DNA from 3 places in the Geopseudomonas guangdongensis genome. Region 3 is predicted to be linked to each of the others. Evidence: riboswitches for the same ligand, from Rfam matches in the RefSeq annotation. Region 3 holds a riboswitch; each other region holds the start of a gene.
The links. Region 3 has a riboswitch for cobalamin ahead of cobO (cob(I)yrinic acid a,c-diamide adenosyltransferase). Riboswitches for the same ligand answer to the same signal wherever they lie in the genome.
Positions count from the first base shown of each region.

Region 1: linked by a shared signal. The riboswitch ahead of BLU22_RS06830 (TonB-dependent receptor) and the one ahead of cobO (cob(I)yrinic acid a,c-diamide adenosyltransferase) in region 3 are both predicted to bind cobalamin.
Region 2: linked by a shared signal. The riboswitch ahead of cobG (precorrin-3B synthase) and the one ahead of cobO (cob(I)yrinic acid a,c-diamide adenosyltransferase) in region 3 are both predicted to bind cobalamin.

Region 1 covers NZ_LT629780.1:1,404,275-1,409,339, forward strand. The annotation lists gene BLU22_RS06830 (TonB-dependent receptor) at 1-1,271, opposite strand, end outside; cobalamin riboswitch at 1,370-1,577, opposite strand; gene BLU22_RS06835 (acetate/propionate family kinase) at 1,661-2,848, opposite strand; gene BLU22_RS06840 (bifunctional enoyl-CoA hydratase/phosphate acetyltransferase) at 2,845-3,783, opposite strand; gene fabI (enoyl-ACP reductase FabI) at 3,860-4,633, opposite strand; gene dxs (1-deoxy-D-xylulose-5-phosphate synthase) at 4,915-5,065, opposite strand, start outside.
Region 2 covers NZ_LT629780.1:2,689,112-2,694,176, reverse strand. The annotation lists gene BLU22_RS12655 (cobalt-precorrin-5B (C(1))-methyltransferase) at 1-643, opposite strand, end outside; gene cbiE (precorrin-6y C5,15-methyltransferase (decarboxylating) subunit CbiE) at 636-1,856, opposite strand; cobalamin riboswitch at 1,963-2,148, shown strand; gene cobG (precorrin-3B synthase) at 2,269-3,612, shown strand; gene BLU22_RS12640 (precorrin-8X methylmutase) at 3,609-4,235, shown strand; gene BLU22_RS12635 (precorrin-2 C(20)-methyltransferase) at 4,235-4,978, shown strand; gene cobJ (precorrin-3B C(17)-methyltransferase) at 4,978-5,065, shown strand, end outside.
Region 3 covers NZ_LT629780.1:2,389,685-2,394,749, forward strand. The annotation lists gene sigX (RNA polymerase sigma factor SigX) at 1-291, shown strand, start outside; gene BLU22_RS11315 (OmpA family protein) at 392-1,372, shown strand; gene BLU22_RS11320 (bacteriohemerythrin) at 1,456-1,905, opposite strand; cobalamin riboswitch at 2,121-2,344, shown strand; gene cobO (cob(I)yrinic acid a,c-diamide adenosyltransferase) at 2,452-3,075, shown strand; gene BLU22_RS11330 (cobyrinate a,c-diamide synthase) at 3,075-4,370, shown strand; gene bluB (5,6-dimethylbenzimidazole synthase) at 4,438-5,065, shown strand, end outside.

The DNA of each region.
Region 1 (5,065 bases), 990 kb from region 3:
ACGTTGGCCCAGCGCAGCACGTCCTCGCGCTTGATGAACAGGCGCGTCTGCTGGTTGGCCTGCCAGCTCAGGCCGATGCTGCTGCTGTCCTCTCGGTCGGAATGGCTGCGGTTGGCCGCATGATTGCGGTCTTCCGCCTCGCTGGCGCGGTAGCCGAGGGTCAGGGTCAGGTCATGTCCGAGCGGCTGGCTGAGCTGGGTATACCAGTCGCGCAGGGTCTGGCGAAACTCGGTGCTGGAGGAGGACAGCTCATAGTCGCTGGTGATGTGGTCGTGGCCGAGCAGCCATTCGCTGCGGCCGAGGCTGCTGTCCCAGCGGGCGGTCAGGCGCGGGCTGAGGCTTTCGATGCGGGTGCCCTGCTCGAACGGGGTCCAAAACTGGCCGACGCCATCCTGATCGCTGTGGCTGTAGTCGAAATTGGCGGTCCAGATCGCGTTCAGACGCTGCTCGAGGGCGAAGCGGTGTACCTGGGTCTTGCTGTCGTTCCAGTCGCTGGACAGGCTCTGCTTGCGGTCGGCCCGGCGCTGGTCGAGCGTGAGCGAGCCCGGATACAGCAGTTCGTCGTCTACCGTCTGGTATTCGTACAGCGCATGGCCAGCGGCATGGTCATAACGCAGGCGGGTGAAGGCATTGCTGTAGCTGGCATTGTTGTGGTCGCGGTAGTTGTCGCTGTTGCGGGTTTCGCCGCTGGCGTACAGCGAAAAACCTCCGCCCAGCTGCTGGAACAGGCGACCCCGGTAAGCTTCGAGGTCGTGACTGCCGATGCTGGTCTCGACATAGGCCTCGTTGTGCTGCGGCGTGCGGGTGACGATGTTGATCACCCCGCCGACGGCCTGGTCGCCGTACAGCACGGTGCCGGTGCCACGAATGATCTCGATGCGCTCGATGTTGTCCAGCGGTACCGCGTTGAGATCCGGGGTGGCCAGGCTGGGTTGGTTGAGGCGGCGGCCGTCGACCAGGATCAGCGTGTTATTGCCGGCGTTCTCGCCGAAGCCGCGCAGGCTGAGCGCAACCCGGTTGCCGTCGCCCATGGTGTCGCGGACCTGCAGGCCCGCTTGGCTGCGCAGCAGGTCGAGCAGGTCGTGGCTGGCGCTGGCTTCGATCTGCTGGCGGTCGATGACCGCCACACTGCTCGGTACCGGGTTGTGCAGTGCGGTGGCGCGGGTCACCACCAGGGGGGGCAGTTCGCTGTTCTTTCTGGTCTGTTCGGTTTCGGCCAAAACAAGGCCCGGCGCCAGGGCAACGGCCAGCGCCAGAGGGGAAAGCTTCATCGAGGAATCCTCAAAAGTGATGGGGCAGACTTTCGAGGAGGGCAGAAAGCAGAGACGCGCCGGACGGCGCGCGACTGACGGTGCGGCCCTCCGCAACACCTGTCGAATCCGTCGGGGCCGGTCTCCGGGCTGTCGACCCTTGGCCCGCCTTCCCGGGGAATCCCCAGTGGCCGTTGGGCAAGGTGGCAGGCCGAGGCCTGCGGTCGATTACCGTTGCGGGGGCAGCGCCGGCCTTGCTCCCATGGAGCGCACCGGCTTCCCGTTTAACGCAGGCCAGGCCTGCGCACCCTGACGGAATGCAAAACGCCGCGCACCTTACGGGCTGGCGGCGGCGAAAGCAATCGCGGGGCGCCCTGCGGCGCCGGCGGGAGGGCCGGCGCCGGGGCGCTTCAGCCGGCGAGCAGGGCCATGGCCTCGCGGGCCATCTGGCCTTCCTCGTCGGTGGGGATCACCCAGATGCCGCGCTGGCTGTCGGCGCTGCTCAGGCGGGCGGCGCCGCCATGGACGGCCTGGGCGGCGTTGGTCGCGGCGTCGAGGGCGAACCCCAGCCAGCTCAGGCGTTCGAGGATCATCGCGCGCACGGTGGCGCTGCGTTCGCCGATCCCGGCGGTGAACACCAGATGGTCGACGCCGCCGGCCTGGGCGGCCAGGGCCGCGACTTCGCGGGCCGCGCGGTAGCAGTACAGTTCCACCGCCAGACGCGCCTGGGGCGAGTCGCTGGCCAGCAGCACGCGCATGTCCGAGGACTCGCCGGAGACGCCGAGCAGGCCGGAGTTGCGGTACAGCTCGCGGCGTACCGCGGGGATGTCCATGCCGCCGTGCTCCATCCAGTAGAGCAGCACCTCGGGGTCGAGGTTGCCGGGACGGGTGCCCATCATCAGTCCCTCGCAGGCGCCCATGCCGGTGCTGTTGGCGACGCTGCGCCGGCGGTGCAGGACGCAGCCGCTGGAGCCGCTGCCCAGGTGCAGGACCACCACGCGCTTGTCGGCCTCGCCCTCGCCGAGTACCGCCGGCAGCTGGTGGCTGATCGCGGCGTAGGATAGGCCGTGGAAGCTGTAGCGGCGCACCCCGGCGTCGTGCCAGCGGCGGTCGATGGCGAAGCGGGTGGCCAACGGGTCCTGGGTGGCGTGGAAGGCGGTATCGAAGCAGGCGATCTGCACCACGCCGAGCGCCGCGCGGCGCGCCGCCTCCAGGCCGGCGAGGGCGGCGGGCTGGTGCAGCGGGGCCAGCGGGGTGAGGCTGTGCAGCTGGGCGCAGACCTCGCCGTCGACCCGCGTGGCGCGGGAGAACAGCTCGCCGCCGTGGACCACGCGGTGGACGATGGCGCCCGGCCGGTTCCGGCCGCTCTCGGCCAGGGCCAGCACCTGGGCGATGGCGTTCTCGTGGCGCACCTCGCGCAGCGGTTCGTCGCAGAGCACCTGGCCGTCGGCGGTGCGGGCGGCGAGGCGGCCTTCGGCCTGGCCGATGCCGTCCACCAGGCCGCGCACCAGCACGCGCGGCTCGCGGCCCTGGATGTCGAAGGTGGTGAACTTGAGGGTGGCCGAGCCGACGTTGAGGGCCAGCAGCGGGGCGCTCATCCGCGCACCTCGCCGCTCTGCAGGCGATGGCGGGCGGCCAGCGCGGCGACCGCGGTGGAAGCCAGGCGCACGCGGGCGTCCTCGGCGCGGCTGTTGAGCACGATCGGTACCCGTGCGCCCATCACCACCCCGGCCGAGGCGGCGGCGGCCAGGTAGCTGAGCTGCTTGGCCAGCATGTTGCCGGCTTCCAGGTCGGGGACCAGCAGGATGTCCGGATCGCCGGCCACCGGCGAGTCGATGCCCTTGCTGTCGGCGGCGGCGTGGGAGATGGCGTTGTCGAAGGCCAGCGGGCCGTCGAGGATCGCCCCGGTGATCTGCTTGCGGTCGGCCATCTTGCACAGCGCGGCGGCGTCGATGGTCGCCGGCATCGAGGCGGTGACGGTTTCCACGGCGGCGAGGATCGCCACCTTGGGCCGGGCGATGCCCAGCGCGTGGCAGAGGTCGATGGCGTTCTGCACGATGTGGCGCTTGGTGGCCAGGTCGGGGGCGATGTTGATCGCCGCGTCGGTGATGAACAGGTAGCGCGGGTAGCTTTCCACCTTCATCACGTAGACGTGGCTGATGCGGCGGTCGGTGCGCACGCCGGTCTGGCGGTCGAGCACCGCGCCCATGAATTCGTCGGTGTGCAGGCTGCCCTTCATCAGCGAGTCGGCCTCGCCGCTGCGCACCAGCTCCACCGCGCGGGCGGCGGCGGCGTGGCTGTGCGGCACGTCTTCCAGGCGGTAGGGCGACAGGTCGAGACCGGCGCCCTCGGCGATGTCGAGCAGGCGGTTGCGCGGGCCGACCAGGATCGGCTCGATCAGGCCGGCCTCGGCCGACTCGATGGCGCCGCACAGGGCGTCGGGGCTGCAGGGGTGGGCCACCGCCATCCGCGTCGGCGGATGGCGCAGGGCGGCCTGGATGATGTCGTCGAAAGCGCGTTCGTCACGGGTCATCGCTCGGTCCTTGGCTGAAGGTGCGTGAACGGGAAGCGCCGGCGGCGCGGCGCCGCCGGCGGGAGGCGGGCGGCCGTCAGGCCATCATGTGGAAGCCGCCGTCGACGTAGATCACTTCGCCGGTGATCGCCCGCGAGGCGTCGGAGATCAGGAAGGCGGCGGTCATGCCGACGTCCTCGATGTCCACCAGGCGGTGCTGCGGGGTGCGCTCGATGGCTTCCTCGATCAGCTTGTCGAAGTGGGCGATGCCGGAGGCGGCGCGGGTCTTCAGCGGGCCGGGGGACACGGCGTGGACGCGGATGCGCTGCTGGCCCAGCTCGGCGGCCAGGTAGCGCACGGTGGATTCCAGGGCGGCCTTGACCGGGCCCATCACGTTGTAGTTCTCGACCACCTTGTCGGCGCCGTAGTAGCTCATGGTGATGATCGAGCCGCCGTCCTTCATCAGCGGCTCGGCCAGGCGCGCCATCTCGATCAGCGAGTAGCAGGACACGCCCATGGCCTGCAGGAAGCCTTCCTTGGAGCAGTCGGTGACGCGGCCGTGCAGGTCGTCCATCGGGCAGAAGGCGATGGAGTGGATGACGAAGTCCAGCTTGCCCCAGGTCTCCTCGATGCTGCGGAACACCGCTTCCAGCTCGCCGGGCTTCTCCACGTCCATCTGCGCGATGATCGGGCTTTCCAGTTCCTCGGCCAGCGGGCGGACGAAGCGCTCGGCCTTTTCGTTCAGGTAGGTCACGGCGAACTCGGCGCCCAGGCTCTTGAGCACGCGGGCGCAGCCGTAGGCGATGGAGTTGTCGTTGGCGATGCCGACGATCAGGCCTTTCTTGCCAGCGAGCGAGTTGATGCGGTCCATGAGAAATCCTTTTGTTGCGATGCGGACAGAAGTGGGCGGTGCCGACGCGGGGCGCCGCAGATGCCTGGAGGCTTGTGCCACAGTCGTATTGCCGGGCCATGACAGCAGGCGCGGCGCAGGCTTGCCGGGCCTGGGGGATTCTATCCGATGCAGCCTTGTTGCGCTGCAAGAGGCGCCGCACCTGGGGCGGCGCGGCCCGCCCTTGCCGCAGACGGAAGCCGCTGCGGGCCGCCTGCGCCGGGTAGGGTCCGGGGCGCCGCCTCCCGGCCGGGAGGCGTGGCTCAGTGGCCGAGGCGCTGCAGGCGGGCGCGGACCGCGCGCTCGATGCCGGCGGCGTCCAGGCCGCATTCGGCGAGCATCTGCGCCGGCTTGGCGTGCTCGACGTAGCGGTCGGGCAGGCCGAGCTGCAGCAGCGGCATGACGATGCCCTCG
Region 2 (5,065 bases), 300 kb from region 3:
TGCAGGCAGCCAGATGCTGCAGGCCGTTGGCGCGGGCCACGTCTATGGCCTGGTGGATGGAGGCGATGTAGGCCGAGCAGGAGAACGGGCGGACGATGCCGGTGGTGCCGAGGATGGAGATGCCGCCGAGGATGCCCAGCCGTGGATTCATGGTCTTCAGCGCGATTTCCGCGCCGTTCGCCACGCAGACGGTGACCTCGAAGCCGCCGGCATAGCCGCGCTCGGCGGCCAGCGCGCTCAGGTGTTCGGTCATCATCTGTCGCGGCACCGGGTTGATCGCCGGCTCGCCGACCGCCAGCACCAGTCCGGGGCGGGTGACGGTGCCGACGCCGGGGCCGGCGTGGAAGCGCACGCCAGGACGCGGATCGAGCGCCACGCGGGCGCTGATCAGCGCGCCGTGGGTGGCGTCCGGGTCGTCGCCGCCGTCCTTGAGCGTGCCGGCCTCGGCGCCGCCGGCGCACGGCCGGCAGAACTCCAGGCGCATGCTGACCCGCTGGCCCTTGGGCAGGACGATCTCCACCGCGTCGCAGGCTTCGCCGCCCAGCAGCAGGCGCGCGGCGGCCAGGCTGGTGGCGGTGGCGCAGCTGCCGGTGGTCAGGCCGGTGCGCAGAGGGCGCGGCTGTTCCGGGGTTTCCTCACGCATCGCCGGCCTCGACGGGCTTGCGCACGCAGAGCAGGGTGATCGGCAGCGCCTGGCGCCAGGTGTCGAAGTTGCCCAGCGGCTTGGCGTGGGCGATGTGCAGGCGCAGCAGCTCGCCGCCGTGGCGGGCGTGCCAGTCGATAAGCCGCGCCTCGCTCTGCAGGGTGACGGCGTTGGCGATCAGCCGTCCCCCCGGCTTGAGCGCCGCCCAGCAGTCTTCCAGCACGCCGGGCACGGTGACGCCGCCGCCGATGAACACCGCCTCCGGCGCCGGCAGGCCGGCCAGCGCCTGCGGCGCGCTGCCGGCGACCAGCTGCAGGTGCGGCACGCCGAGGGCGTCGCGGTTGTGGCGGATGTGCGCCTGGCGGCCCTCGTCGGCCTCCAGGGCGATGGCGCGGCACTGCGGATGGGCGCGCAGCCACTCGATGCCGATCGAGCCGCAGCCGGCGCCGACGTCCCACAGCAGCTCGCCGGGCAGCGGGGCGAGGCGGGCGAGGGTGACGGCGCGCACGTCGCGCTTGGTCAGCTGGCCGTCGTGGCGGTAGGCCTCGTCGGGCAGGCCGACGGTGGACGGCAGCGGCTGCGCGCCGGCTTCCGCCCGGCAGTCGATGGCCAGCAGGTTGAGGGCGGCGCCGGGCGGCAGGCTCCAGTCGGCGGCGAGGCCGTCGAGGCGCCGTTCGTGCGGGCCGCCGAGGTGCTCCAGCAGGCTGAGGCGGCTGAGGCCGAAGCCGCGCTCGCGCAGCAGTTCGGCGACCTGCGCCGGGGTGGCGGCGCCTTCGCTGAGCACCAGCAGGCGCGCGCCGGGCTGCAGGTGGCGGTTCAGCGCGGCCAGCGGGCGGGCGACCAGCGAGACCACCGTGCAGTCCTGCAGCGCCCAGCCCAGGCGCGCGGCGGCCAGGGACACCGAGGAGGGCGACGGCAGCACGCGCAGCTCCCCGGCCGGCAGCGCGCGCGCCAGGCTGGCGCCGACGCCGTAGAACATCGGGTCGCCGCTGGCCAGCACGCAGGTAGGCGTGCCGCGCCGGGCCAGCACGGCGGCGAGGTCGAACGGACTGGGCCAGCACGCGCGCGCGGCGCTCACGCAGCGCGGCAGCAGGGCCAGCTGGCGCTCGGCGCCGACGATGTGCGCGGCGCCGAGCAGGGCGCGGCGGGCGCTCTTGCCGAGGCCGGCGAAGCCGTCTTCGCCGATGCCCACTACGGTCAGCCAGGGCGTCATCGGGGTTCCTTGTGTGATGGGCGGAGGTCTCCGCCAAAATGCCGCGCCCTGGCGAATGAATTCGCCCCCGTGGTGGTCTGTGAGGGCAATGGCGGCGAAAGGCGGGCATAATAGCGCGTTCGTCGGTGCCCGTTCAGGGCCGAAGAGGGAACACGGAAGAGCATCGCTCCGACCGTGGCTGCCCCCGCAACTGTCAGCAGCGAGTCCGCGTCACAGGCCACTGGGCAACCGGGAAGGCGACGCCGGGCGACGACCTGCCAGCCAGGAGACCTGCCGGCGAGAGGAGTCGCGAGTGCCAACGTCGGGCGGGGTGTACCGATGCTGCAAGCGCGCCAGCCTGCGGGCCGGCGCGGGGTTTCGCCTGCGGGCGGGATCGCAGGGGTCGCCGCGACGGACAATCCGGTGACCTTTCGTGAAGCATCCTCTTCGCGCGGCTGCGCCGCGCCCTTCCGCCTGTCCGGGCCTGCTGCGCATCGTCGCCGCCCGCGACGGCGGCATCTGCCGCATCAAGCTGCCCGGTGGGCGGCTCACCGCCCGCCAGGCGCGGGCCATCGCCGTTGCCGCCGAGGCGTGTGCCGGCGGCGTGCTGGAAGCCACCAACCGCGCCAACCTGCAGATCCGCGGCGTGCGCGCTGGGTGCGAGGACGCGCTGATCGAGCGCCTGCTGGCCGCCGGCCTGGGCGCCGCCAGCGCCGGCGGCGACGACGTGCGCAACCTGATGCTCAGCCCCGCCGCCGGCCACGATCCCCACACCCTGCTCGACACCCGCCCGCTGGCCGCCGCGCTGCTCGCCCGGCTGGAGCGCGAACCGCGCTGGCATGGGCTGTCGCCCAAGTTCGCCGTGCAGCTCGACGGCGGCGAGGCGCTGGCGATGCTCGACCATCCCCACGACCTGTGGCTGTCGGCCCTGCCGGGCGAGGACGGGCCGCGCTATGCCTTCGGCCTGGCCGGCTGCCCGCCGCAGCGCGCCGGGGACGATCCCGCGCTGGCCTCGATTCCGGCGGCGCAGGCCGGCGAGCTGGTGTTCGCGCTGCTGGCGCTGTTCCTCGACCGCGCCGGCGCCGAGCAGACGCGCATGCGCCACCTGCTGCAGAGCCTGCCGGCGCCTGCCGTCCTTGATGCGCTGCGCGAACGCCAGCCGGCGCTGGCGCTGCGCCGCGACGCCGCGCTGCTCGCCTGGCGCCGCGCGCCGGCCGAACCGCAGCGGCGCTTCGGCGTGCAGGCGCAGCGCGAGGCCGGGCTCTGCCAGGTCGGCGCGCAGACCGCGCTGGGCCGCCTCGACGCCCGCCAGTTGCAGGCGCTGGCGGCGCTGAGCGAGCGACTGGGCACGCCCCGTCTGCATCTGACCCCTTGGCAGGGCGTGCTGCTCCCCGACGTGCCCGCCGCGCGCGGCGCCGAAGCGCAGCGCGCCCTGGCGGAGCTTGGCCTGCTGGTCGACCCGGCCGCGCCGCTGGCCCGGCTGATCGCTTGCAGCGGCTCGCCCGGCTGCGCCCGCGCGCTGGCCGACACCAAGGCCGACGCCCGGCGCCTGGCCGCCTTGCTGCCGCCCGCGGCCGACGCGGCGGTCATCCATCTGAGCGGCTGCCCGCGGCGCTGCGCCGCCGCCCATGGCGCCGCCTTCACCCTGCTGGCCACGGCTCCGGCGCGCTACCAGTTGCTGGCCGGCGGCCACGGCCCGGTGCTGGCCGAACATCTGAACATCGAGCAGGCCGCCGCGCGGCTGGCCGCCCATCCCTCATCCCCGGAGTCTCCATGATCGACTACATCCGCGATGGCCAGGAAATCTATCGCAACTCCTTCGCTATCATCCGCGCCGAGGCCGATCTCGCGGCGATCCCCGCCGATCTAGAAAAGCTCGCCGTGCGCGTGATCCACGCCTGCGGCATGGTCGACGTGGTGCAGGACCTGCGCTTCTCGCCGGGTGCCGGCGCCGCCGGGCGCGCCGCGCTGGCGGCCGGCGCGCCGATCCTCTGCGATGCGCGGATGGTCGCCGAGGGCATCACCCGCGCGCGCCTGCCGGCCAATAACCGGGTGGTCTGCACCCTCAACGATCCCGAAGTGCCGGCGCTGGCCCGCGAGCTGGGCAACACCCGCTCGGCGGTGGCCCTGGAGCACTGGCGCGACCATCTGGAAGGCAGCGTGGTGGTGATCGGCAACGCGCCGACTGCGCTGTTCTACCTGCTGGAAATGCTCGCCGCCGGCGCGCCCAAGCCGGCGCTGATCCTCGGCTTCCCGGTCGGCTTCGTCGGCGCCGCCGAGTCCAAGGACCTGCTCGCCGAAGGCAGCCACGGCGTGCCCTACGTGATCGTCCGCGGCCGGCGCGGCGGCAGCGCCATGGCCGCCGCGGCGGTCAACGCGCTGGCCACGGAGGTGGAATGATGGGCAAGGGACGACTGCTGGGCCTGAGCGTCGGGCCGGGCGATGCCGAGCTGATCACCGTCAAGGCGCTGCGCCTGCTGCGGGAGGCGCCGGTGGTGGCCTATTTCGTCGCCAAGGCCAAGGCCAGCAAGGGGCAGGGCGGCAACGCCTTCGGCGTCATCGAGGAGTACCTGCGCGACGACCAGCTGCGCCTGCCGCTGGTCTACCCGGTGACCACCGAGAAGCTGGCGCCGCCCTTGTCCTACGAGGACGTGATCGCCGACTTCTACGACACCGCCGCCGCGCAGGTCGCCGCGCACCTCGACGCCGGCCGTGACGTGGCGGTGATCTGCGAGGGCGATGCGCTGTTCTACGGCTCCTACATGTACCTGCACGACCGCCTGGCCGAGCGTTACGCCACCGAGGTGGTGCCCGGCGTGTGCTCGATGCTCGGCGCCGCCGCCGCGCTCGGCGCGCCGCTGGTGTATCGCAACCAGAGCCTTTTGGTGCTGTCCGGCGTGCTGTCCGAGGAGGAGCTGACCGCGCGGCTGTCCGGCGTCGAGGCGGCGGTGGTGATGAAGCTCGGCCGCAACTTCGACAAGGTGCGCCGGGTGCTGGAGCGCCTGAATCTGGCCGAGCGCGCCCTGTATATCGAGCGGGCGACCATGGCCGAGCAGCGCAGCCTGCCGCTGGCCGAGGTCGACCCGATGGCATCGCCGTACTTCTCCCTCATCCTGGTTCCCGGCCCGAGGTGGCAAGGCTGATGCACAAGACTCCCGCAATCGTGATCCTCGGCGCCGCCAGCCTGCCCACCGCGCGGCGCATCCAGCGCCGCTACCCGCAGGCGCCGG
Region 3 (5,065 bases):
TACCGCAAGGAACGGCGCAAGCGGCGGCTGATCGATGCGCTGAGTCTCGACCCTCAGGAGGAAGCCTCCGAGGACAAGACGCCGAAGATCGAGGAGCGCGGCGGGCTCGACCGTTGGCTGGCGCACGTCAACCCGATCGATCGCGAGATTCTCGTGCTGCGTTTCGTCGCCGAACTGGAGTTCCAGGAGATCGCCGACATCATGCACATGGGCCTGAGTGCCACCAAAATGCGCTACAAGCGCGCGCTGGATCGTCTGCGCGAAAAGTTCGGCACTGGCGCGGAAGACTGAGCGAGGATTTCCGGCGCTTCCAAGCCGCGTGTTAAACTATCTGCCTTGTTGCCGGTCTGACGGTGGCAGCTTGCAAACTACCTAGATGGGGATTTAACGGATGAAACTGAAAAACACCTTGGGCCTGGTCATTGGTTCTCTGGTTGCCGCAACTTCGCTGGGCGCTCTGGCACAGGGCCAGGGTTCGGTCGAAGTCGAGGCGTTCGGCAAGCGCTACTTCGCAGACAGCACCCACGACATCACCAACGGCAACCTGTTCGGTGGCAGCCTCGGTTACTTCCTGACCGACGACGTGTCGCTGAACCTGTCCCACGGTGTCTACAAGAGCCTGGAAGGCGAAGGCCTGGCCCGTGGCCAGGAAATCGACGGCCACCTGACCGCCCTGGAAGCCGCCTACCACTTCGGCACTCCGGGCGTGCGCAGCCTGCGTCCCTACGTGTCCGCCGGCTTCGCCCACCAGGAGCTGGACAACACCTACGGCCGCGGCCAGAACAAGAGCACCCTGGCTACCGTCGGTACCGGCGTGAAGTACTACGTCTCCGAGAACGTCCTGCTCAAGGCTGGTCTGGACATGATGCACGGTCTGGATCAGGAGCAGACCGAGTGGATGGCCGGCGTCGGCGTTGGCATGAACTTCGGTGGCGGCAGCCAGCCGGCCCCGGCTCCGGTGGCCGAGCCGGCTCCGCTGGTCGAAGCGCCGGCTCCGGTGGCCGAGCCGGTACCGGAAGTGGTGCGTGTCGAGCTGGACGTGAAGTTCGACTTCGACAAGGCCCAGGTCAAGCCGGAAAGCTACGGCGACATCCAGAACCTGGCCGACTTCATGAACCAGTACCCGCAGACCACCACCGTGGTTGAAGGTCACACCGACTCCGTCGGCACCGACGCCTACAACCAGAAGCTCTCCGAGCGCCGTGCCGCGGCCGTGCGCCAGGTGCTGGTGAACCAGTACGGCGTCGATGCCGGTCGCGTCAACTCGGTCGGCTACGGCGAGTCCCGCCCGGTCGCCGACAACGCCACCGACGCCGGCCGCGCGGTGAACCGTCGCGTGGAGGCCGAAGTGGAAGCCCAGATCAAGCAGTGATCGGCTGACCAGGCGTTGAACGCACAAGGCCCGCATCGCAAGATGCGGGCCTTGTCGTTTGTGGCGCCGTCGTTGCGCAGGTTTCAGCGAAAGAACTTGCCCAGCATCCGCGAGACGAAGCCGCCGTCGAGGCTCTTCTTGACGAAGGGCGCGTAGTGCTTGTCCTCGCGCTTGATGTGGTTCATCAGCCACAGGCCGATGTCGGTGCGCACCTCGCGGGCCAGTCGGAACGGGTCCTGGCCGTTTTCCAGGCGCTGGGCATAGCCATGGGCGCGTGCCTTGAAGGCTTCGTGCACCTGATGGTGGGCATCCAGCATGGGATAGCCGGCCTTCTCCATCAGGCTCTCCTCGAAGGTGTTGTGAGAGATGGCGTAGTCGATCAGCTCGTGGATCACGTGCTCCACCGCCTCGACCGACTGGGTGGTGATGGCCTGATCGATCTCCGCCAGATACTCGAAGATACGCTTGTGCTGCTCGTCGATGATGTCGATGCCGGTGGCGAATTCCGGCGACCAGGAAATGACGATCCCCATGCTGCATTCCTTTCTTTTGACGTCTGGCGGTCATGTGCCGATGGCTGCGTGCCGCTATGGGCGGTGCAGGCCGTTTCATAGCACGGGCTGCGGCGAAAGACCACATGAGGGACGCGGGCTCTGCCGCAGTCCGTGCGCCAACTGTGACGCCCGGCACATTTGTTCTGCGATGGCGTGTGCGGACGCGCGTTTGACGCCCGTCACACAAGTCTCTAACCTGCCGGCCTGCTTCAGGTGCCCCCCAGCCGCCGGCTCGGCGGGGTGAAACAGGGAAGCCGGTGCGTTCGCTGCCATCGCGGACCAGGCCGGCGCTGCCCCCGCAACGGTAGGCGAGTCGAGAAACCGCATGGGCCACTGTGCTTGGCACGGGAAGGCGCGGTTTCGGGCGCGACAGGCGCCACTCGCGAGCCCGGAGACCGGCCTGTGGCATCCACGGTATCGCGGAGGGCGCTGGCCGTCGGGTGGTGCGGCGCTCGCCGCCGTCGCCCGTCGTCGCTGTCGTCCTGCGTGGCCACCCTGCGCGGGGAGCGCACAGCGGAGACAGACATGCACGACAGCGACATCCAGGACCAGCAACGCGACCAGCGCCACGTGGCGCGCATGCAGCGCAAGAAGGCGCTGATCGACGCACGGATCGCCGAAGCCAGCGCCGAGCGCGGCCTGCTGCTGGTCAACAGCGGCAACGGCAAGGGCAAGAGCAGCGCCGCCTTCGGCATGCTGGCGCGCGCCCTCGGCCACGGCCTCAAGGCCGGCGTGGTGCAGTTCATCAAGGGCGCCGCGACCACCGGCGAGGAAGCCTTCTTCCGCCGCTTCCCCGACGAGGTGCGCTACTTCGTGATGGGCGAGGGCTTCACCTGGGAAACCCAGAACCGCCAGCGCGACATCGAGAAGGCCGAAGCGGCCTGGGCGGTGGCCCGCGAACTGCTCGGCGATCCGCAGATCGCCCTGGTGATCCTCGACGAGCTGAACATCGCCCTCAAGCACGGCTACCTGCCGCTCGAACGCGTCCTGGCCGACCTCGCCGCGCGTCCGCCGATGCAGCATGTGGTGATCACCGGGCGCGGCGCCTTGCCCGGCCTGATCGAGGCGGCCGATACGGTCAGCGACATCGCGCTGGTCAAGCACGCCTTCCAGGCCGGGGTGAAGGCGCAGAAGGGGGTGGAGTTCTGATGGCCGCGTCGCGCCGCTGCCCGGCCCTGCTGGTCGCCGCGCCCGCTTCCGGACAGGGCAAGACCACCGTCACCGCCGCGCTGGCCCGTCACTACGTCGACCAGGGGCTGCGGGTGCGGGTGTTCAAATGCGGTCCGGACTTCCTCGACCCGATGATCCTCGCCCGCGCCTCGGGCGCTGCGGTCTACCCGCTGGACCTCTGGCTGGTCGGCGAGGAGGAGTGCCGGCGGCGCCTGTGGCAGGCGGCCGGCGAGGCCGACCTGATCCTCATCGAAGGGGTGATGGGCCTGTTCGACGGCAGCCCCTCGGCCGCCGAACTGGCGCGGCGCTTCGGCGTGCCGGTGCTGGCGGTGATCGACGCCAGCGCCATGGCGCAGACCTTCGCCGCCATCGCCCACGGCATGGCCAGCTACCAGAGCGATCTGCCGTTCGCCGGCGTGCTGGCCAACCGGGTCGGCAGCGCACGCCACGGCGAGATCCTGCAGGCCTGCCTGCCGGCGCACCTGCCCTGGTATGGCGCCTTGCCGCGCGAGGCGGCCATCGAGCTGCCGCGCCGGCACCTCGGGCTGGTGCAGGCCGCCGAGCTGGACGACCTCGACACCCGCCTGCAACGCGCCGCGGCGAGCCTGGCGCAGAGCGCCGCGCTGCACCTGCCGGCGCCGGTGACGTTCGCCGCCCCGGCACCGCTGGACTGCGCGCCGTTGCTCGCCGGGGTGCGCATCGGCGTGGCCCGCGATGCCGCCTTCGCCTTCGTCTATCCGGCCAACCTCGACCTGCTGCGCGAGCTGGGCGCCGAGCTGCACTTCTTCTCGCCGCTCGCCGACGCGCGGCTGCCCGAGGTGGACAGCCTCTACCTGCCCGGCGGCTACCCGGAGCTGCACCTGCAGCGTCTGGCGGACAACGCGCCAATGCGTGCGGCGATCTGTGTCCATCACGCCGCCGGCAAGCCGATCCTCGCCGAATGCGGCGGCATGCTCTACCTGCTCGACGGTCTGACCGACGTGCATGGCCAGCGCGCGCCGATGCTCGGCCTGCTGCCGGGCGAGGCGGTCATGCAGCCGAAACTGGTGGCATTGGCCATGCAGGAGGTCGAACTGGACGGCGAGCGCCTGCGCGGCCACAGCTACCACCACTCGCGGATGGATAGCCCGCAGGCGCCGCTGACCCACGGCGAATGCCCCAACTACCGGCGCACCCGCGAGCCGCTGTACCGCAGCGGCCGGCTGACCGCCAGCTACATCCACTTCTATCTGCCCTCGGCACCGCGCGCGGCTGCCGCCCTGCTGCGGCCATGAGCGCCGTGGCGAATCCTCCGGCAGCGCCTCGGCCGTGCGCCGCGCCGCTGCCGCCCAAGGCTCGACCATGAACGACGAAGCTCCCAGTCAGCGGCCGGAATTTGCCGGCAACCCCCACACCTTCAGCGCCGCCGAGCGCGCCGCGGTCTACCGCGCCATCGCCGAGCGCCGCGACATGCGCCACTTCAGCGGCGGCACGGTAGCCCCCGAGCTGCTCGCCCGCCTGCTCGACGCCGCGCACCAGGCGCCCAGCGTCGGCCTGATGCAGCCGTGGCGTTTTATCCGCATCACCGACCGCGCGCTGCGCCAACAGATCAAGGCGCTGGTGGAGGCCGAGCGGGCGCGCACCGCCGAGGCCCTCGGCGAGCGCAGCGACGAGTTCATGCGCCTCAAGGTCGAAGGCATCGAGGACAGCGCCGAGCTGCTGGTGGCCTGCCTGATGGACGGCCGCGAGCGCTACATCTTCGGCCGCCGCACCCTGCCGCAGATGGATCTGGCTTCGCTGTCCTGCGCCATCCAGAACCTCTGGCTGGCGGCCCGCGCCGAAGGCCTGGGCATGGGCTGGGTGTCGCTGTTCGACCCGCTCGCACTGGCCGAGCTGCTCGGCCTGCCGGAGGGCGCCGAACCGCTGGCGCTGCTCTGCCTCGGCCCGGTCGAGGCGTTCTATCCGCGACCGATGCTGGTGGAGGAGGGCT